4 regions of the Actinomadura graeca genome follow, and region 1 is predicted to be linked to each of the others. Evidence: riboswitches for the same ligand, from Rfam matches in the RefSeq annotation. Region 1 holds a riboswitch; each other region holds the start of a gene.
The links. Region 1 has a riboswitch for cyclic di-AMP ahead of AGRA3207_RS29110 (C40 family peptidase). Riboswitches for the same ligand answer to the same signal wherever they lie in the genome.
Positions count from the first base shown of each region.

Region 2: it holds a riboswitch for cyclic di-AMP, as region 1 does, so the genes downstream of both, AGRA3207_RS19025 (coiled-coil domain-containing protein) here and AGRA3207_RS29110 (C40 family peptidase) in region 1, are expected to answer to the same signal.
Region 3: it holds a riboswitch for cyclic di-AMP, as region 1 does, so the genes downstream of both, AGRA3207_RS38020 (CHAP domain-containing protein) here and AGRA3207_RS29110 (C40 family peptidase) in region 1, are expected to answer to the same signal.
Region 4: it holds a riboswitch for cyclic di-AMP, as region 1 does, so the genes downstream of both, AGRA3207_RS33810 (CHAP domain-containing protein) here and AGRA3207_RS29110 (C40 family peptidase) in region 1, are expected to answer to the same signal.

Region 1 covers NZ_CP059572.1:6,573,577-6,578,660, reverse strand. Annotated here, with positions in the region: gene typA (translational GTPase TypA) at 1-1,586, opposite strand, end outside; cyclic di-AMP (ydaO/yuaA leader) riboswitch at 1,781-1,914, shown strand; gene AGRA3207_RS29110 (C40 family peptidase) at 1,922-2,929, shown strand; gene AGRA3207_RS29105 ((deoxy)nucleoside triphosphate pyrophosphohydrolase) at 2,950-3,342, opposite strand; gene AGRA3207_RS29100 (Mut7-C RNAse domain-containing protein) at 3,377-4,096, opposite strand; gene AGRA3207_RS29095 (guanyl-specific ribonuclease) at 4,375-4,794, shown strand; gene AGRA3207_RS29090 (C40 family peptidase) at 4,798-5,084, opposite strand, start outside.
Region 2 covers NZ_CP059572.1:4,321,897-4,326,980, forward strand. Annotated here, with positions in the region: gene AGRA3207_RS19020 (S8 family peptidase) at 758-1,924, shown strand; cyclic di-AMP (ydaO/yuaA leader) riboswitch at 2,094-2,254, shown strand; gene AGRA3207_RS19025 (coiled-coil domain-containing protein) at 2,258-3,223, shown strand; gene purL (phosphoribosylformylglycinamidine synthase subunit PurL) at 3,365-5,084, opposite strand, start outside.
Region 3 covers NZ_CP059572.1:8,552,168-8,557,251, reverse strand. Annotated here, with positions in the region: gene AGRA3207_RS38025 (bifunctional glycosyltransferase/CDP-glycerol:glycerophosphate glycerophosphotransferase) at 1-2,305, opposite strand, end outside; gene AGRA3207_RS38020 (CHAP domain-containing protein) at 2,544-3,287, opposite strand; cyclic di-AMP (ydaO/yuaA leader) riboswitch at 3,299-3,454, opposite strand; gene AGRA3207_RS38015 (SpoIIE family protein phosphatase) at 3,943-5,084, opposite strand, start outside.
Region 4 covers NZ_CP059572.1:7,596,216-7,601,299, forward strand. Annotated here, with positions in the region: gene AGRA3207_RS33800 (M48 family metallopeptidase) at 1-240, opposite strand, end outside; gene AGRA3207_RS33805 (basic secretory family protein) at 237-1,538, opposite strand; gene AGRA3207_RS33810 (CHAP domain-containing protein) at 1,578-2,336, opposite strand; cyclic di-AMP (ydaO/yuaA leader) riboswitch at 2,730-2,920, opposite strand; gene AGRA3207_RS33815 (C40 family peptidase) at 3,338-4,315, opposite strand; gene AGRA3207_RS33820 (NYN domain-containing protein) at 4,555-5,084, opposite strand, start outside.

The DNA.
Region 1 (5,084 bases):
TCGTACACCTCGGTGGTCGGCCCGACGAAGAACGTTCCGCGCTCCTGCAGGTTCGTGATCGCGTAGGCGGTGGCGGCGCCCGCGCGGTCGGCGACGAGGGACCCCGACGGGCGGGTGCGCAGCTCGCCGAACCAGGGCTCGTAGTCCTCGAAGACGTGGTGGGCCATGCCGGTGCCGCGCGTCTCGGTCATGAACTCGGTGCGGAACCCGATCAGGCCCCGCGCCGGGACGAGGAACTCCATCCGGATCCAGCCGGTGCCGTGGTTGGTCATGTGCTCCATGCGGCCCTTGCGGACGGCCAGGAGCTGCGTGACCGCGCCCAGGTGCTCCTCGGGGATGTCGACGGTGAGCCGCTCGACCGGCTCGTGCTTCTTCCCGTCGATCTCCCGGGTGACGACCTGCGGCTTGCCGACGGTCAGCTCGTAGCCCTCGCGGCGCATGTTCTCGACGAGGATCGCCAGGGCGAGCTCGCCGCGGCCCTGTACCTCCCAGGCGTCCGGGCGCTCGGTCGGCAGGACGCGGATCGACACGTTGCCGACCAGCTCCCGGTCGATCCGGTCCTTGACCATCCGGGCGGTGACCTTCGTGCCCTTCTCGCGGCCCGCCATCGGCCCGGTGTTGGTGCCGATCGTCATCGAGATCGCGGGCTCGTCCACGGTGATCAGCGGCAGCGGGCGCGGGTCGTCCGGGTCGGCGATCGTGTCGCCGATCATGATCTCGGGGATGCCGGCGATCGCGATGATGTCCCCGGGCCCGGCCTCGTCGGCGGGCCTGCGGGTGAGCGCCTCCGTCATCAGCAGCTCGGTGATCTTCACCTTCTCGACGCTGCCGTCGTGCCGGCACCAGGCGACCTGCTGGCCCTTCTTGATCGTCCCGGCGTGCACGCGGCACAGCGCGATCCGGCCGAGGTAGCTGGAGGCGTCCAGGTTCGTGACGTGCGCCTGGAGCGGCGCGTCCGGGTCGTAGGCCGGCGCCGGGATCGTCTCGGTGATGACGCCGAAGAGGGGCTCCAGATCCTCGCTGTCGGGCATCTGCCCGTCGGCGGGCTTGTTCAGCGAGGCCCGCCCGGCGCGGCCGGAGGCGTACACGATCGGGAAGTCGATCTGGTCCTCACCGGCGTCGAGGTCCATGAACAGCTCGTACGTCTCGTCCACGACCTCGTCGATGCGGGCGTCGGGACGGTCGGTCTTGTTGACCACGAGGATCACCGGCAGCCGCGCGGCGAGGGCCTTGCGCAGGACGAACCGGGTCTGCGGCAGCGGACCTTCGCTGGCGTCCACGAGCAGCACGACGCCGTCCACCATCGACAGCCCGCGCTCGACCTCACCGCCGAAGTCGGCGTGGCCGGGGGTGTCGATGATGTTGATCGTCAGGCCGTTGTGCCGGACGGCGGTGTTCTTCGCGAGAATGGTGATGCCCTTCTCGCGCTCCAGGTCGTTGGAGTCCATGACGCGGTCGTCGACGTCCTGGTTCTCGCGGAAGGCACCGGACTGCCAGAGCATGGCGTCGACCAGCGTCGTCTTGCCGTGGTCGACATGGGCGACGATCGCGACGTTCCGGAGGTCGTCTCGCGTGGAGATGGGCATGCGGGCTCGCCTTGCGTGAGAGTTCAGGAGTCGCCGCAGACGCGCGGCAGGCCCCATTCTACTTGGCCGGGCGCCCGACCCCGCCCGAGTAGGACGTACCGCCCGTCACACGGTTTTCGGATTGGCCAACTTTGCCCATCCTTTGTACTCTCCCTCAAGATCCGGTCGTCTGGAGGCCCCGCCCCCCGGGGTCTGCGGCCGGAGCGCCGAGTCTCCCACCGCGGAGAACCGGGGACCCACCATCCCTGGGGTGAATCGACGCACGTCGTAGGGCGCCTCCTGGCCCGAACCCGTCAGCTAACCCGGTAGGCGCGCAGGGAGAGGAGAACACCGGCTTGGCACCGGATTCCCACCGGCGGCGCCGCCGCGCGCCCGCCGCCACCGCGGCCACCGTCATCCTGATCGCCCTCGGCGCCACCGCGCCGATCGCCGCGCACGCGGCGCAGCCGTTCGGGGCGCCGTCCCCGGACCCGCTGCCGACCTCGGAGAGCGGCCTCCGCAAGAGCCTCGGCGAACTCAACGTCGAGGCCGAGAAGCTCACCGAGAAGTACAACAAGACCCGCGTCGACCTGGGCAGGGCCCGCAAGGACGAGCAGGCCGCCGCAGAGGCCGCCGCCGCCCTGGAGGCCCAGGCCGCCCCCGCCCGCGAGCGCCTCGGACGGCTGGCCGCAGCGAACTACATGAGCGGCGGGCCCGACGCGATCTTCGGGACGGGCGGCTCCACCGACGGCCTGTCCGACCGGGCCTACCTTGCCCAGAATCAGGCCACGGCCGTCGCGGCCCTGCGCAAGCAGATCGACCAGGCCTACCAGGCAAGACGCGCCGCCGAGGCCAAGACCGCGCAGGTCCGCCAGGCCGCCGCCCAGGCCGAGGCCGCCCGCCGCGCCGCCAAGGCCAAGGTGACGGAAGTCACCAAACGGCTCGACAAACTGACCACCACCCACATCAAGGACCCCCGCACCGGCCTTTCGGCGACGATCAAGGGTTCCGGCCTCCCCGCCAAGATGGCCCGCAAGGCGCTCACCAAGCTCGGCTCCCCCTACGTGTGGGCCGCCGCCGGGCCCGGCACCTTCGACTGTTCCGGCCTCGTCGTCTGGGCATACGCCCAGGTCGGCAAGCCGGGCCTCCCCCATTACACCGGCGACCTGCTCGCCCTCGGCCACCGCGTCTCCCGCGGCTCCCTGCGCTCCGGCGACCTGGTGTACTTCGGCAGCAGCGTCCACCACATGGGCATCTACCTGGGCGGAGGCAAGTTCCTGCACGCCCCGCAGACCGGCGATGTGGTGAAGATCTCCAACCTCTCCGACCGCTCCGACTTCGCCGGCGCCAACCGCATCGGTTGATCCCGGCCGCCTGGGTCGGGTCAGGGGTGCCAGGGATGGGAGTGGGCCAGTTCTTCTATGACGGGACGGTCCCCGGGGAGCCAGTCGACGTCGTAGAGCTCGGCGGGGGTGAGCCAGCGTAGTTCGAGGTGCTCCAGGGCGCGTGGCTTGCCCTGGATTATCTCGGCCGTCCACACCCTGAGGAGACTGCGTTCGCTCAGGCGCCAGTCGCCGCCGATGCGGCGGCCCAGGCGGACCTTGATGGCGAGTTCCTCGTGGCACTCGCGGACGAGGGCGTCCTCGTCCGACTCGCCCGGGTCCACCTTGCCGCCGGGCAGCTCCCATCCGCCGGCCATGTGCGGCGGCTCCGCGCGCTGGGCGCTGAGCAGCCGTCCGTCCGAAATGATCGCGGCACCCACCACGACGAGGTCGATCGTCACCAGCTCCTTGGGTTTCCTTCCGCAACGTTCACTCTGAGACGGTGGCGCGGGCCGGGCCGGTTCCGTTCACGACGCGTGTCGCGTCCCGGACGATCGCCTCCAGGTGGCCGCCGTGCGCGCCGCGCCAGTAGACCCGCCCGCACTCGGCGCACCGGCCGTAGACGTCGTAGCTGCGGCGGGTGCCCGCCTCCAGGTCCCGCTCGATGTCGCGTTTGTCCACCTGGACGAGGGGGCCATTGCAGGCGGTGCAGCGCGTCCAGGGCGCCAGGGCGGGCGCGAACCGCTCCAGGAGGTCGCGGAGCTGGTCGTCGGGGCGCGAGCCGCGGACGTACGCGCCGAACCACAGGGCGCGGCGGCGGAGCAGGCCGCGGTCCTGGGTGAGGAGCACGCGCCGCTCCGCGTTGGCCTGGACGACCAGCGCCGGGTCGTCCATGTCGTTGTGGTAGGCGGTGTCGAGGCCGAGGAGGCGCATGCGCCGGGCCAGCGTGCCCAGGTGGACGTCCAAGAGGAAGCGGGGTGCGGCCTGCCCGGGCTCCAGCGGGACGGGCTGCGGACGCGGCACCGCCTCCACAAGAACCTCGTCCCCGGCCGCGGGACGGGACGCCGGCTCGACCCGCTCGCCGCGGATCGTCATCGGGCCGGCCTCGGGCAGCGGCACGCCGAGCGACTCCACGAGGTGCCCCAGGGTCGAGGTCCCGTCGTAGGTCACCCGGCGCGCGGGCTCGCGCCGGGCGGCGGGCAGGAACATCAGCAGGTCGTCGGCGATCCGGATGTGTATCTCGGGCTCCACGCCGCCAGCATGACACGGGACCCGCCCGATCCCCTCCGGATTATGCGGCCGGGCGTCCCGCCGAGGCGGCCAGGGAGCCCAGCAGGGCCGGGACGTCCTGCCCGCCGAGCGGCACCGCGCGGAGCACGTCGGACGTGGTGAACCCCGCTGACCGTCCGGTGACACTGTCGGCAAGTTCCCCTGAATTGCCGGATCGGGCAGTGACGGGCGGGGGGTCCGCGGGCGACACTCACCCTATGAGCTCCCCCCGCTACCGCATGTTCGTGATCGCGCCGCTGCTCGCCGCCGGGCTCCTCGGCCCGGCTTCCGCCCCCGCCTCGGCCGCCCCCGCCGCCGTCTCCGTGACCGGCGTCCACGCGCAGGCGATCCCCCCGATCTGCGAGACACGGCTCCCCGAGCAGGCCGGCGACACCATCGCCCTGATCGACAAGGGCGGACCCTATCCGTACCCGCAGGACGGCTCGGTGTTCCAGAACCGGGAAGGCCACCTGCCCGCGAAGCCCCGCGGCTTCTACCACGAGTACACGGTGAAGACCCCCGGCAGCCCGGACCGCGGCGCGCGCCGCATCATCACGTCCGGCGATGAGGGCCACGATGGGATGTACTGGACATCCGATCACTACCGCACGTTCTACGACATCGACTTCGGCTGCTGAGCGCTACTGGGCCGCCAGCTCCGAAAGCTTCTTCTGGAGGTCCTTGCGGGCCAGCGGACGCGTCGTCCCCACCCAGTCGGAGCGCTTGTAGGGCTTCACCCCGATGTTGGGCACGCACGTCGAGCAGCTCGCCACCACCATCTTCCCGCCGCCAATCACCATGCCGACGTGCCCGGGGTTGTTGGACGAGGTGCCGGGTCCGGAGTTGAAGAACACCAGGTCGCCGGGCTGCTCCTTCCCCTTGGCGATCTTCACGCCGAACGGCCACTGCTCGAACGTCGTCCGGGGGA
Region 2 (5,084 bases), 2.3 Mb from region 1:
TCAGTCGGACTCGGGTGCTGGACAGAGGCGCGCACGGGGCAGGCACGCAGCACTCAGAGGTGCTCATGGGGCCGGATGCGGCTGGCAGGCGCACGTGCATGGGACGGACGCGCGTCGCTAACGCGAGCGTGTGGGAACGGGCGCGCGTTGCTGACGGATGGGTGTGTTGGGCGGATGCGTGCGGTGTGCGGAAACGCTTGCGGGGGTGGCCGTGAGTGGCGGCCGCGTGTGTGCGGAGTCGGTGCGCGTCGCAGGCGGGGGTGTGTGGTGGGTGCGAGGAGTGGGCGTCGGCGCGTCGCGGACGGGGGGCGTGCAGGGTGTGTGCGCGGCGTACGGAGGCGTGTCGCGGGCGGGTTGTGGGGGTGGCGGTCGGGCTTCGGAGAACCGCGCCCTGGGTGTGTCGTGTCGGCCAGCGAGAAGCATCGTCCCGGTCATGGTTCAACGGCTTCGGTAGCCGCGACCGGTCCCGGCCGCAGGACGACTGTGAAACGCAACTCCGTCGGTCGGTGGACGGGGCCGAAGGTCGAGGTCCGGTGGTGGTGCGCCGACTCCGAAAATGACGAATCAGTAACGGTTCAGTGGACTTCCGGAGATCACAATCGGGTGCCATGGCCGATATCGGTGACCAATTTAGCCGTCTATTTCTGTACACATCCGCTAAGGTTCCCTTCGGTCGATGTCTCGGCCTCCCCCGCACCCCCCATCCCCCCGACGGGGGCACCGCCTTGCGCGGGTCCCCTCGACAGAAGGAGACGCCTTGCGGGCTGTCCACCGAAGGCTCCTGCTGGCCGGCGCGGTCGCGACATGCGTGGGCGGCGCGGCGGCGTTCCCGGTCCTCGCCGCCGACCCGTCCCCGGCGCCCGTCCAGGTGACGGCGGCCGAGGGCACCCCGCTGCCCGGCCGGTACATCGTCACGCTGAAGGACGGCGCGTCCACCGACGCCGCCGCGAAGAACGTGAGCGCGGCCGGCGTCCAGCGGTTCGACGGCGTCCTGAACGGGTTCGCCGCGCGGCTCACCGGCGGCCAGCTCGACAAGCTGCGCCGTGACAGGCGCGTCGCCGCGATCGAGCAGGACCAGGTCGTGAAGGTCGCGACCACCCAGCGCGCACCGCTGCCGTGGGGCCTGGACCGCATCGACCAGCGCGGCCGGAAGCTGTCGAAGACCTACTCCTACAGCGCCACCGGCACAGGTGTGACGGCGTACGTCATCGACACCGGCCTCTCCGTCGGGCACAAGGAGTTCGGCGGACGCGCGGCCATCGCGTGGAAGGCGAGCGAGTACCCGGACGGCAACGACTGCAACGGGCACGGGACGCACGTCGCGGGCATCATCGGGGCCAAGACCTACGGTGTCGCCAAGAACGTCAAGCTGCGGGCGCTGCGCGTCCTCGGCTGCGACGGCAGCGGCGCGATGTCCAACCTCGTCGCCGCGGCGCAGTGGCTGCGCACCCACGCCGCGAAGCCCGCCGTCGCGAACATGTCGGTCGGCGGGCCGAAGTCCGCGGCGCTGAACACCGCGGTCACGAACCTGTCCAAGTCGGGCGTGTTCGTGTCCGTCGCCGCCGGCAACGACAACATCGACGCCTGCCGCGTCTCGCCCGCCAGCGCCGGCTGGGTCATGACGGTCGGCGCGACGACCGTCTACGACAACCGCGCCGACTTCTCCAACTGGGGCAAGTGCGTGGACATCAGCGCACCCGGGTACGGCGTCGTCTCCACCTGGCCCGGAGGCGGGACCAAGACCCTCAACGGGACGTCGATGGCCACGCCCTACGTGAGCGGTGTCGCGGCGCTCTACCTGACCACCCACCGCGGGGCCACCTTCCCGACGGTTCAGAAGTGGCTGAACGACAACTCCACCAAGAACGCCCTCGGACGCCTGCGCGGGCAGGCGAACAGGTTGCTCTACAAGGGCAAGTTGTGATTCGTGTCACATAGGATGGCCCGGCTCCCAGCAAGGGGGCCGGGCTTTCCGGGCTTCGGGCCCGCCCTACGCGCCGCTGGGGTCTAATCTTGGCGAGGCAACGGACGGTCCCGATCGATGTTCGATTCACAGCCCGCCCGGCGACCACGTCCGGCCGCACCGGACGCGCCGGACGGACGGGCCGAATCCCGCGGCGCGAGCCCGGGAACCGGGGACCCACCAGCCGGGACGACCCGGCCGGGGTGAATTCGCGGACCGGAAGGTCGGTGATAGGGCGCACTCCAGCCCGAACCCGTCAGCTAACCCGGTAGGCCAACGAGGAGAGGAGAAGACGTGGAGACCCCCACCTCCACCCTCCGGCGCGCCGCCATGGCCCTCACGGCCGCCGTGGCGGCCGTGCCGCTGGCCGGCGGGGCGGTCCCGTCCGCGTCCGCGGCCCCCTTCGCGGCCCTCGCGTCCGCGAACGCCCTCGCCGCGGACCCGGGAGACAGCAGCAAGTTCAGCAAGCTCAACGCCCAGATCGAGAAGCTCGACAAGGCGTACGGCGGTGACCTCGCCAAGCTGAAGGACGCCCAGTACGCGGCGAAGCAGGCGCTGGACAAGTCCAGGGTCCTGCAGAGCGACCTCAACGAGGCCCGCGGTCTCGTCGCGCAGATGGCCGCGTCCCAGTACATGATGAACGGCCAGGACCCCACGGTGTCGATCATGGCGAGCGACAACCCGTCGGAGCTGCTGAGCAACGTCACCCTGGTCAGCCACCTCGCGCAGAACAAGGCGGCGAAGGTCGAGCAGATCCAGTCGCTGGTCTCCCAGCAGGACCAGGCCCGCAGGCAGGCCCAGCAGAAGATCTCCGCGCTGCAGAAGGAGATCAAGGACCTGCTCGCGGAGAAGAACCGCATCAGGGCCCTGGTCAAGAAGTACAAGCCCGAGTCCCCGAGCGTCGGGATGGGCGGCGTGACCCCCCGCATGCTGAAGGTCAAGAACACCCTCGACCTGGAGATGGGGCCGTTCCCGACGATCGGCTGCGTCCGCAGCACCGGGGACCCGCAGGACCACGGCACCGGCCACGCCTGCGACTTCATGGTCACGACCGGCGGCCAGATGGCCACGGGCAGCGCCCAGTCCCTCGGCGACCGCACCGCCGCCTACGCCATCGCGCACGCCAGCGCCCTCGGCATCAAGTACATCATCTGGCGGCAGCGCATCTACGACCTGCGCAGTCCCGGCTGGCGCAGCATGGAGAACCGCGGCGGCGTGACCGCCAACCACTACGACCACGTGCACGTCTCGGTGTTCTGACCCGCCCGCTTTCGGACGGGCCAGGGGCTTGTGACGGGCTTGCGGGCTTGTGACGGGCTTGCGGGCCTTGACGGGCTTGCGGGCCTTGACGGCACAGCGCAGTGACCCGGGCGGTGTTCGCCCGGGTCGGGTGCTTTTCGGTCAGCTGGCGTAGCTCGGAAGCATCCGCTCGTGCGCCTCGCGGAGTTCCGCCAGTGGGATCGCGAAGAGCTCCTGCTGCTCGCCCTCCGGGCCCCGGCCCGTCACGCTGAGCGAGTCGCCGCCCGCGACGCCGATCTGGGAGACCGGGACGCCCGCCGCCTCGCACAGCGCCGCCAGGCGCGCCTCGGCGCCCGCCCGCACCGCCACCATCGCCCGCGCGACCGACTCGCTGAACAGCGAGACGAACGGGTCCCCGGGCAGGGTGATCCGCGCGCCGAGACCGCCGCGCAGGCACGACTCCACGAGCGTCTGCGAGAGACCGCCGTCCGACAGGTCGTGCACCGCCGTGACCAGCCCCTCCCGGACCGCCTGGACGAGGACGCCCGCCAGCGCCGCCTCGGCCTGCAGGTCGACCAGCGGCGGAAGCCCGCCCAGGTGGCCGTAGACCACGTGCGCCCATTCCGAGCCGCCGAACTCCTCGCGCGTCTCACCGAGGAGCGCGATCGTGGCGCCGTCGGAGGTCAGGGACATGTTCACGCGGCGGCGCACGTCGTCGTGGACGCCGAGGACGCCGATGACCGGCGTCGGGTTGATCGGCGTGGTGCCGGTCTGGTTGTAGAAGCTGACGTTGCCGCCCGTCACCGGGACCCCGAGGTACTGGCAGGCGTCCGCCAGGCCCTCGACGGCGCGGGCGAACTGCCACATGACGCCCGGGTCCTCCGGTGAACCGAAGTTGAGGCAGTTGGTGACGGCGAGGGGACGCGCGCCCGTCGCGGCGACGTTACGGTACGCCTCCGACAAGGCGAGCTGCGCCCCGGAGTACGGGTCGAGGCGTGTGTAGCGGCCGTTCCCGTCCAGGGACAGGGCGATGCCCAGGCCCGACTCGTCGTCGATGCGGACGACGCCCGCGTTGTCGGGCATGGCCAGCACCGTGTTGCCCAGGACATACCTGTCGTACTGCGAGGTCACCCAGGTCTTGCTGGCGAGGTTCGGCGACCCGGCCAGCCACAGGACGGTCCGGCGCAGCTCGTCCCCGTTGGACGGGCGCGTGAGCCGCCCCGGCGTGTCGGACTGGAGCGCGCCGAGGTCATGCGGCGGCTCGTACGGACGCTCGTACACCGGACCCTCGTCGGCGGCGGTGACCGGCGGGATGTCGACGATCGTCTCGCCCCGCCACGTCATGACCAGCCGGCCGGTGTCGGTGACCGAGCCGATGACGGTCGCCGGGATCTCCCAGCGGCCGCAGATCTCCATGAAGCGGTCGACCTTGTCCGGCGTGACCACCGCCATCATGCGCTCCTGCGACTCGCTCATGAGGATCTCCTCAGGGCGGAGCGTCTCGTCGCGCAGCGGGACGGTGTCGAGGTCGACGTGCATGCCGCCCGTGCCGGCCGCGGCCAGCTCGGTCGTCGCGCAGGACACCCCGGCCGCGCCGAGGTCCTGGATGCCGACGACGAGGTCCTCGCCGAACAGCTCCAGGCAGCACTCGATCAGCAGCTTCTCCATGAAGGGGTCGCCGACCTGGACGCTCGGCCGCTTCTGCTGCGACTCGTCGTCGAAGGTCGCCGACGCCAGCACGGACGCGCCGCCGATGCCGTCCGGACCCGTCGTCGCGCCGAAGAGGATCACCTTGTTGCCGGGGCCGGGCGCCACGGCGCGCTTGATGTCCTCGTGCTTGAGCACGCCCACGCACAGCGCGTTGACCAGCGGGTTCTGGGCG
Region 3 (5,084 bases), 2.0 Mb from region 1:
CCACGCCGGTGACGAGCGGGTCGTTGCGCGGGTAGCCGGACGCGAGCAGCTCGGCGCGGACGCCGAGGCCCCTGGCCAGGGTGCCGGCGTCGTGCCCGGACCGCACGAGGAAGCAGTCGAACCGCTCTGCCATGCGCCGCAGCCGGGCCCGCTCGGACCTCGGGCCGCTCTTCACGCTCGGCTTGTCCGTCCCCATCGGCTTGTACGCCGAGCCGTGCCAGGTCTGGATGTAGGTGGTCTCCGGCCGTTTGCGGAGGCCGTCCGGATATCCCTGGTCGTCGACCCAGAACCGGGCCCGCGCGAGCGCCAGGTGGTAGGCCCAGGATCCCCGCCTGACCAGGGTCGCGTCCTGCGGGAACCCCTTCGCGGACGCCGCGTACGACCACACCGCCCGGACGGGCCGGCCCGAGCGGCGCAGCTCCCGGTAGATGTACTTGGGGTTGCCGGCGTACCGGGCGCCGAGGTGGCTCTCGAAGACCACGAGCCCGGCGCGGACGGGCAACCGGCTCAGCACCCGGTTGAACACGGCCGTCTTGGTCGCGCGGGACGTCAGCAGCCCGCGTGCCGACGACTTCAGCCGCCGGACCTCGCGCCAGGCCCGCCGCGCGGCGCGCGTCGTCGCGGCCCGGTGCACGGCCGCCCCGGCAAGCCGGGCCGGAGCGCCGCCCGGGTCGAGGGTGAAGGCCAGGTGGCCGCCCCCGGTGACGTACGAGCGGAGACGGCCGGCCGCGAGCCGCGTCAGCCGGGGCCGTACCGGAAGGGCGACCCCGTCGAGCGGAGGTGATCCCGCGCCGTCGCCGGGCCGGGTGACCAGCTCCTCGCCGTCCACCCGCACTCGGAGCAGGACGTCCCAGACGGGATCGACGAAGCCGACCGGGTGGACGCGGCGCGGGTCGAAGTCGGCCCGCCAGTCCAGCCGCCCTCCGCGGTGCTCGATCCGGGCCCGGGTCCGCCGACGGCGCGACGGACGGCGCCGGTCGCGGAACTCCAGCGTGGCCGCGAGGCGGGAGTCCGGACGTATCCGCTCCAACGGGTTGAGCACGTAGCCGGACATGTGCGCCTTGTCGCCGCGCATCTCCAGTCCCGTGACCGTGTTCGCCGGGCGCAGTTCCCGGAGGGGCCGCTCGTGGAAGCCGAAGTCGGTCACGTCCAGGATCCGGCGGCCCGCCGCCCTTGCCGTCCAGGCGGCCACCCCGTGCGAGGGCGCGGCGCCGTCCGGGGACGGGGCGCCGCCCCAGAGGACCCGCCCGTCCCGCTGCTCCTCCAGATGGACGCGCAGCTCAGGACGTGCGGCCCGGCCGTACTCGGCCGCCGCCAGCGCCCCGGCGTGGTCGCCCTCGCGGGTCAGGTACGCGGCGATGGCCGCCATCGGGTGGGCCGTCTCGAAGGCCCTCGGATCCAGCTCCGCGAGGTAGCGGGCGGCCGAGTCCAGGAGCCGGGCCCGGTGGCCGGGGTCGCGGCCGCGCAGCTCGCGCAGGCAGAGGACCAGGTCGTGGTTGACGAACTTGACGTCCTTCGCCCGTCTCAGATCGTGGGCGCCGCGCAGCGCGAACAGCATGTCGATGCGCCGGTGGACCTCCAGCCGGTCGGCGAAATTGGCGACCTCGGCCCGCCGGCTGGAGATCGACGGCGGGACCTCCCGCTCCTTGACCAGCCAGTGGTAGACCCGGTGGGGGATCAGCGCCGTCCGCCCCGCCGCGAGGTACGCCTCCGCCGTGAACAGCAGGTCCTCGTAGTGGAGCCGCTCGGCGAACCGCAGCCCGTTGTCCTCCAGGAAGGCCCGGCGGTACGCCTTGTTGGTCGACAGCGTGTCGTAGAGGAGGTTGGGCCGCTCGCTCAGCGACCGGTGCACCGCGCTATGCCTGTAGAGCCACGGATACCAGGGGCGGACGCGGTCCTTCCGCCCCTCGGGCACGTCCAGGAAGATCCGCTCGCACAGGCCCGAGACCAGGTCGGCGCCGGTCTCCTCCGCGGCCGAGACGAGGTTGAGGCAGGCGTGCCGGTCCAGCAGGTCGTCGCTGTCGAGGAACATCACGTAGCGGCCGCTCGACCGCTCGATCCCGGTGTTGCGGGGACGGCCGCAGCCCCCCGAGTTGGACGGCAGGTGGACGGCGCGGACCCGTCCCGGGTGCGCGGCGGCCAGCCGGTCGGCCGCCCGCGCGGTCCCGTCGGTGCTCGCGTCGTCGACGATCACCGTCTCGACGCCGCCCAGCGACTGCGCCAGCACCGAGGCGACCGCGCGGGGCAGCCGCCGCTCGTCGTTGTAGGCGATCACCACCACGCTGGCCTCCGGGCGCGCCCGCATGGCCCTCCCCTCCCCGACTCCCCCGTAACCGGGCGGATACGTCAGAGAGTGTGTTTCCCGGAACGCCGCGCAGACGTCCAAGATCAGTCAAAGGGCCTCATTGATTGGCATTACCCGACATGGAGGAAACACCTGGAGGCTCGGGGCGGACAGCCGGAAGGCGCCCGGCGGGGGACCGGGCGCCTTCCGTGGGGGACGCGGGCGCCTCGGGGGAGGGGCGCCCTGCGGCGGGAGCGGGTCAGCCCCGGTAGTCGGGGTAGCCGTAGCCGACGACCTGGGAGGTCTTGCGGACCTTCCGCTTGACGGCGTTGCCGGTGTTGCCCTCGACGGTGTCGATCGTGCCGTCGCCGTTGTCCTTGACGACGAGGCCGACGTGCTGGATGCCGCCGATCCCGCCGGAACGGCCGTCCTTCCAGTCGAAGAACACGACCGCGCCGGGCCGGGCCTTGGTGCCCCAGCGGTCCTCCTTCTTGAACCAGGTGGCGTGCTGGACGGTGTAGGCGTCCCAGCCCATGTCCTTGGCGCCGACCTGCGCGCCGACCCAGGAGACGAACATGTTGCACCACTGGGCGCCGTCGTAGTCGGCGACGGCGCCGCCGTCGCGCCGGGCGGTCTCGGCCGCGTGCGGGGTCGACATGTACCACTTGTGGTACTTGGTCCGACCGTTCTTGCCCTCGCGGATGCCGACCTGCGACTCCGCCATCTTGATCACTTCGGACGGCTTGACGCGGTGGGGGGCCACCTTGAAGCCCTCCCGGCGGGCCTCGGCGGCCGAGAGGCCGGCGGCCTTCGCGGACTTGCCCGAAACGTGCGCGGCGGCCGCGGCGCGGGCCGGGGTCTCGGCGGTCGCGCGGTCACCGGAGAGGGGGTTGAACACCGCCAGCCCGACGGCGCCGGCGAGCACGGCGCCGACGGCGACGCCGACGGCCCGGTCCTCGGGGCTGAGGCTGGTCAGGGACAGTCGATTGAAACGACCGGTCATGCGGGGAATCTCCTTGTCTTCCATGGCGCCTACCGGGTTAGCTGACGGATTCGGGCATGGAAGCAGCCCTACGGCGCGCTCTGAGAGCGCCCCGATTCACCCCTGGAACCTGGGTCCCCGGCTCCGTCCGGTCGTGACGACCGGCACGGACTCGGCCTGGCATCGCGCCGTGCGATGCCGTTGTCGGATGTATCTCTGCGACTGATCTTGACTGGCGCGCATCGTCCTGGCGCGCGTCGCGTGCGTCATCGCTCCGCGACCTGCGGCCGCGCTCGGCGCGACCGGACACAACGCATGGAACGCGTTGGTGATTGGGTAGAAGGTACCAACCATCCCAAGAAAAGCAAACCAGGCACAAAGCACTGTCTTGCCTGCTCAAGAGCCTTCCAAGAGACTCCCAACGCCGCCACCCGGCAGGGTCTTCCCGATCTTTCCGCAGGTCGGCGCGGAAGGGACGTCCGACCAGGCGAAAGCCCTTATGGCACCGGGTTTTCCCCGCACAGCGCGGGTCTCGGATTTTACCTTGACGAGGCTGCGCAACGGCCGGGTAAAGAAAGTCCGGCGCGTGGCGGGCTCCCGGCATCGGCCGGCCGCCCGTGCGTCGGCGTGTCCTGCATCACGCGGGGTCACCGGCCGGGCAGGGCTGTGACCTGCCTCACTCCACGCTGATCGCGAAGAGCGTCGTGTCGTCGGCCGCCCGGTCGTGTTCCATCCGCGCGAGCACCTCGTTCAGGACCAGGTCGGGGCCCGAGGAGCACTCCTGCAGGATCTTCGTGAGCCGCCCGATCCGCTCGTCCAGGTCGGCGTCCCTGCGCTCCACCAGGCCGTCGGTGTAGAGGAAGACCAGGTCGCCCGACTTCAGCCGGGTCTTGACCGTGGCGTACTCCCATCCCGGGACCGCGCCGAGCATCGGGTCCGGCGCCACCTCCATCGGCGCCGCCCGCCCGTCCCGCACCAGGATCGGCGGCGGATGGCCCGCGCACGTCCACTCCAGGACGCGGCGCCGGGGCTCGAAGCGGGCGACGACCGCGGTTCCCGTCGCGGGCGGCTGGATATGGCCGACCAGCTCGTTCAGCCAGCCCACCAGCTTCCCGGGCGGCTGCCCGGTGGAGGCGAGCCCGAGCAGGCCGTTGCGGGTGCGGGCCATCGCCGCGGCCGCCGGCAGCCCGTGCCCGGCGGCGTCCCCGATCGCGAACAGCGCCCGCCCGTCCAGCATCGCGCGGGTCGCGAACCAGTCCCCGCCGATGCGGGCGGTGCTCTCGGCGGCCAGGCTGCGCAGGGCGACCCGCAGGCCCGGCAGGTCCTCCAGCTCGTGCTCGTCCGGCAGGATGGCACGCCGCAGCGTCACCGCCACCCGCCGCTCCTGCGCCGTCTTCGCCCGCTGCTCCAGCATCTGACGGCGGGTCTCGGCCAGCGCCCGCTCCACCCCACGCCGCCGGGTGATGTCCTGCGAGACGATGTTGATCGACACCGGCAGCCCGGAGGCGTCCAGCACCGGCTCGGCGAACACCCACAGGTGCCGGGCCGTGCCGTCCTGGCCGGTGACGCGGTGCTCGGCCTCCACCGGCTCCCGGCGCGAGAACAGCGTCTGGACCGCCTCCTCCACCAGCGGCAGGTCGTCGTCCGCCACGACCTTCGGCAGGTCGTGCGGCATCGGCGGCACCTCGTCGGGGAGCAGCCCGTAGTTGGCGAGCATCTGCGGCGTCCAGTCCGCCTCGCCGGTCGCGAGGTCCCACTCGCCGAAGCCGAGCAGGGCGAGCCGCTCGACCCGCTCCAGCCGCCGCGCCTGCCGGTCCT
Region 4 (5,084 bases), 1.0 Mb from region 1:
GATCAGCACCAGGCCGGTGAGGAGACCGGCGTAGGCGGGCGGGGTGACGGCCGAGTCGAACGCGCGGGAGCGGGCGATCTCGGCGGGGGAGAAGTCCAGCGCCGGGTCGGCCTTCACGCGGCCGCCCGGAACGTCCCCGGGCAGCGGGTTCCAGGGCGTGGTGAGCACCAGCACGGCGCCGACCGCGGCGAACAGCACGGCGGCGGCGGCCGCGGCCGCGATCCGGGGGCGTCGGCTCAACGGAGCTCCTTCTTCAGGTAGTCGCGCCACTGGGCGGTGAAGCGGTCCCGGGTGAGGCCGAGCACGTCCCGCAGCGCGGCCGCCTCGGAGACGCGCCCGGCGGCCCGGTACAGCCGCACGAGCGTCGCCTCACCGTACCGGCCGGCGACCATCCGGCTGGCGAGCCAGGACTCCTGGTAGGCCCGCGACAGACCCGGCGAGGTCCCGGCGAACGCGTCCGCGCCGGGCAGCGCGGGCGGCACGCGCCCGGCGGCGACCTCGCGGGCCAGTTCCCGGGCGGCCGAGCGGACGCCGACCTTCGCCCGCGAGTAGCCGACGTAGTCCGCGAAGCCCTCGATCAGCCACAGCGGGGTGGTGCGGTCGCGGGCCCCTCCGGTGGCGACGTGGGTGAGCTCGTGGGTGAGGACGACGTCCCGGCCGAGGGCGTTGAGGCGGCCGAAGGTGGCGGGGGAGACGATGACGCGGTCCTCGCCGCGGCCGCCGCCGGCGGAGGGGACGACGGTGGCGAGCGCCGCGACCTCGCCGAGATCGGGCCCCTGCCCGGCGAGGGCGGTGGCGAGGCGCGGGGCGGCGGGGACGAGGGCGACGGCGCGCCGCGCCCAGCCGCCGCCGACGATCCCGGTGACGATGGGCACCGCGGCGTCCAGGCGCCCGGCGATGCCGTCGAGCCCGGCGGCGTCGCCGATGACCAGGACCGCCCGGCCGCGGACGACGGTCAGGGGCCCGCCGTCCCAGATGTCGGAGTCGCCGTCGAGCCCGTGCGCCGAGCCGTCTCCGACGATCACCCAGCCGCCGGAGCGGGGGCCGAGGGACAGGAAGCGGGTGCGGGCCACCTCGTCGCGGTCGAAGTCCCGCAGTTTGTAGCGGACCTCCACCTGGACGACGGCCTCGCCCGAGTCGCCGTCGATGGGCTGCGTGCGGACGAGGCGCTCGCGCCAGCCCTCCAGGGGGAGCTTGCGGAGGTTGTCGTAGACGCGGGCCTGTGCCTCCTGGAACGCGGGGGGCGCGGAGGCGACGGTGGCCAGGAACGCCGCGCGGTCGCCGTCCGCGACGGCACGGGCCCGGCTGGCGAGGATGGTTCCGGCCAGGTCCGGATGGAATGCCCCGGCCGCCCTGGTCGCGCTGGTAGAGGCCCCCGGGGGACCGGCAGAGCGCGCGCGGAGCAGTCCGGCGGTCCCGGCCGCCAGCAGGGCGGCTCCTCCCGCGCCCAGGCCGAGGAGCCTGCGGCGTGAGAGGGCGCCCGCCTCGGAAGCGCCGTCCGAGGCGGCGTGTTCCACCCCGCGGGAACCGTCCTCCATGCGCGCGATCCTATGCAGCGGGCCGGTGGGGGCGGGCCGTCATGACGCGTAGGCCGGATATCCGTAGCCGACGACCTTGTCCGTGGCACGGGTCTTGACCCTCACGGCGTCGCCGGTGTTGCCCTCGACGGTCTGGATCGTTCCATCGCGGTTCGTTCGGATCACCATGCCGACGTGGTCGATGCCACTGACGGCGCCACCGCCCCGCCAGTCGTAGAAGACGACGGCGCCGGGCCTCGGCCGGGTGCCCCAGCGGTCCTGGTCCTGGAACCAGCGGGCGTGGGCGACGGTCCAGGCGTCCCAGCCCATCGAGTAGCTGAAGCCGAGCCGGTCGCCGACCCAGGAGACGAACATGTCACACCAGTTGGCGTCGCCGTACAAGCCGATCGAGCCGCCGTCGCGGCCGACGGTCTCCCCGGCGCGGGAGGTGCCCATGTACCACCGCTGGAACTTGGTCCCGCCGCCCCGGTCCTCCGCGATCCCGACCTGGGAGCGGGCGAGCCCGATGGCCTGCTCGGCGGTGGGCCGCGCCTTCTTCCGGGACGTGGACGGCGGTGCTCCGCGGCCGGGTTTCCCGCGTGCGGCTCCGCGTCCGGACTTGGTGAGGGACGCCGTCTTCGTGCCCCCGCCGGTGGCCGCGTGCGTGGTCGCGGCGGCCGGGGCGGACGGGCCGAACGGCAGGACCGACGCCTGCGCGGTCGCCGCGGCGGTGCCGAGCACGGCGGCGCCGATGATCATGGGGCTGGTCGCGCGCCAGGCGGGCGCGGTGCGGCGGGGTCTGCGGTGCTTGCCTGCCACGGGGGTCTCCTTGGCTTCCGTGCCGCCCACCGGTCGGCCGACGGGGCGGGCGCGGAGGCGGCCCGGGAGGCCCGAGGGCAGGGCGATGCGCCCCCGGGGGCGTGCGGGCGCCCGGGCGGGCGCCGCTGGGGGACGGGTCAGGGGGTGTCGCGCTCCCGGCTCGGACGTCGCGGAGCGGGCGGGCGCGGCCGCACGGTCATCGGGCGGCCACGCCCGCGATGCCGGCGGCTACACGCGCCGCACGGCGCCGGCGGACGGTGCCGTCCGGCCTGGGTCGGTCTCGACGTTCCGCTGGGTCTGTCGTGGAACGCCCGGGTGCGGGACGCGGCGGCGGACTGGCCGCCCGGCGTCCGGGCATGCCGGGGCGTGTCGATGAGGGTTACCTGACAAATCTCTCCTTCTTCCAAACGCCTACCGGGTTAGCTGACGGGTTCGGGCGTGGAAGTGGCCCTACGGCGGGCTCCCGCCGGGCGGCGGGAGTCGCCGATTCACCCCGGGGGCCGGATTGCCCGTCCGGGACGGTTCCCGGACTCCGGCGATTGGGTCCCCGGCTCCGCTCGTGGCGGACTCGGCGTTGCCGCTGCGATCCTGAGGGCGCGATGGGGCCCGGCGCGGGACCCTGTGTCCCGCGTGCGAAGGAGCGGCGTTGATGTTGTGAGGGCGGCATCCCCGTCGTGGGGACCCGCCCGTGGCCGGAGCCCTCGTGGGCCGCCGTGGCGCACTCTCAGCGCCATGCACGCTTCGGCGTGCGCACGGTCGGCCGGGCCGGCCGGGGGGAGGCGGCACGTGGATCGCACCGCCGGGGCGCGGCGGCTGGATGCGCCGCGCGGGGCCGTGGTGCCTGGTGGGCACCGCGGGACTCGGGCGCCTGGAGGGCGCCTTGAGTGCTGACAAGGTACCAAAGCCCCATCAGAAGGCAAACCCCTACAAAATTAACAACGGACCAGGTCAAAGCCTGGTCCGTTGTCGGTGAGGTGCGCGTGACGCGCTCCGGGGGAGCGTCAGGGGCGTCCGGCGCCGTAGTAGTTGGACAGGTAGTAGCCGGAAGTGATGTCGCTGATCTTGACGACATCGCCGGTGTGCGGGGCGTGGATCATCTTGCCGCCGCCGACGTACATGCCGACGTGCCCGAGGCCGCTGAAGAACACCAGGTCGCCGGGCTGGAGGGCGCTCTTGTCGACGCGCTTCGTGGCCGCGTACTGCGAGTTGGTGGTGCGGGTGATGCTGACGCCCGCGGCGCCCCAGGCGGTCATCGTCAGGCCGGAGCAGTCGAAGGTGTTCGGACCCGCCGCGCCGTAGGAGTACGCCTTGCCGAGCTGCGCGTAGGCGAAGTTGAGCGCCTTGCGGGCGGAGCCGCTGGCCGGGCCGTTGTAGGAGCCGCCGGTGCCACCACCGCCGCCGCTGCCACCGCCGCCCGGCGTGCTCACGCCGAGCTTGCGCAGCAGCTTCTTCTGCTGCTCGACCTGCTTGTCGAGCTCCTTCTTCTTGTCCCGCAGCTCCTTGGCCTTGCCCGCCACCTCGTTGTAGGCGTTCTGGGCCTGCGCCTGCTCGCGGCGCAGCCGCTGGGCGGTGGCGAGGAACTGGGTGAGCTGGGAGCCGCGCTCCTGGGACAGGTGCGTGAAGACCGCCGCCTGGTCCAGGATGGACTGCGGGTCGTTGCTGCCGACGAAGCCGGTCACGTCGGTGGAGTCGCCGTTCTTGTAGGCGGTCGCCGCCATCTGCGCGATCTTGGAGCGCTGCTGCTCGAAGGCGGCCTCCTCGCCACGGCTCGACCGCTTGGCGGCGTCGAGCTTCTTCTTGGCGATCTTGAGCTGCTCGTTGACCTTGTTGAACTTCTCGACGTTCTGGTCGACCTGCTCGTTGAGCTTGGTGAGCTTCTTGCGCACCTCGCCCGCGCTGGGCTTGGGCGCCGCCGCGTGCGCCACCACCGGGGGGAACGCGAAGGAGGTCGTCGCCGCGAGGCAGGCGACGGCCACCATGCGGCGGGTCGCGCTCCGACCCGCGAGGAGACCCCGCCGATCGCGCGATTGCGCTGTGCCCCCGATGAGTTCACTGGCCACGGTCGAATTCGCCCCTCTCGTCCACGACATCAGCGGACGACACTAGCGAGGGGCAACACCCGTCACAACCGAAACGTCACATCTTGATTGACTTCTCCATCGAACGCCCACTTTCCGTGATTTCAAGATCACGCATCGTCGGGGCGCGTCCGCCCAGCTCAGGACCGGCCCAGCCGGCGGAGCAGCAGCGTGGACGGTGCGGGGCGCGCGCCGGCCCGGCGCGCCGCGTCCGCCACCTCACGGTCGGCGGAGACCACCACCACCGCCCGGCCGGGCGGCTCGGCACGCACCAGGTCCCCGATCAGCTCGTCGGCGGTCTGCCCCGGGCGGCTGAACAGCACCCGCACCCCGCGCGGCGCCCCGATGGCCACCGGCGCGTCCAGCTCGGCGCCGTCGAACACGCACGTCACCTCGGCGCGGGTCTGCGCGGCGAGCCCGCCGAGCCCCGACACGAGCCGGTTGCGCTGGTCGGACAGCGGCAGTTCCCCGTACCCCGTCTTGGTGACGTTGTAGCCGTCCACGACGAGGTGCACCTGCGGCAGCGTCAGCAGCCGCTCAAGAAGCTGCGGGTCGCTGTCGGACAGCGCCCGCCCCGGCAGCGCCCGGTGCGCGAGCCGGTCCGGCTCCAGCGCGCCGACGGTGTCGGCCGGGCGCCCGATCGTGGACGGCAGCGCCAGCTCCCGGCGGA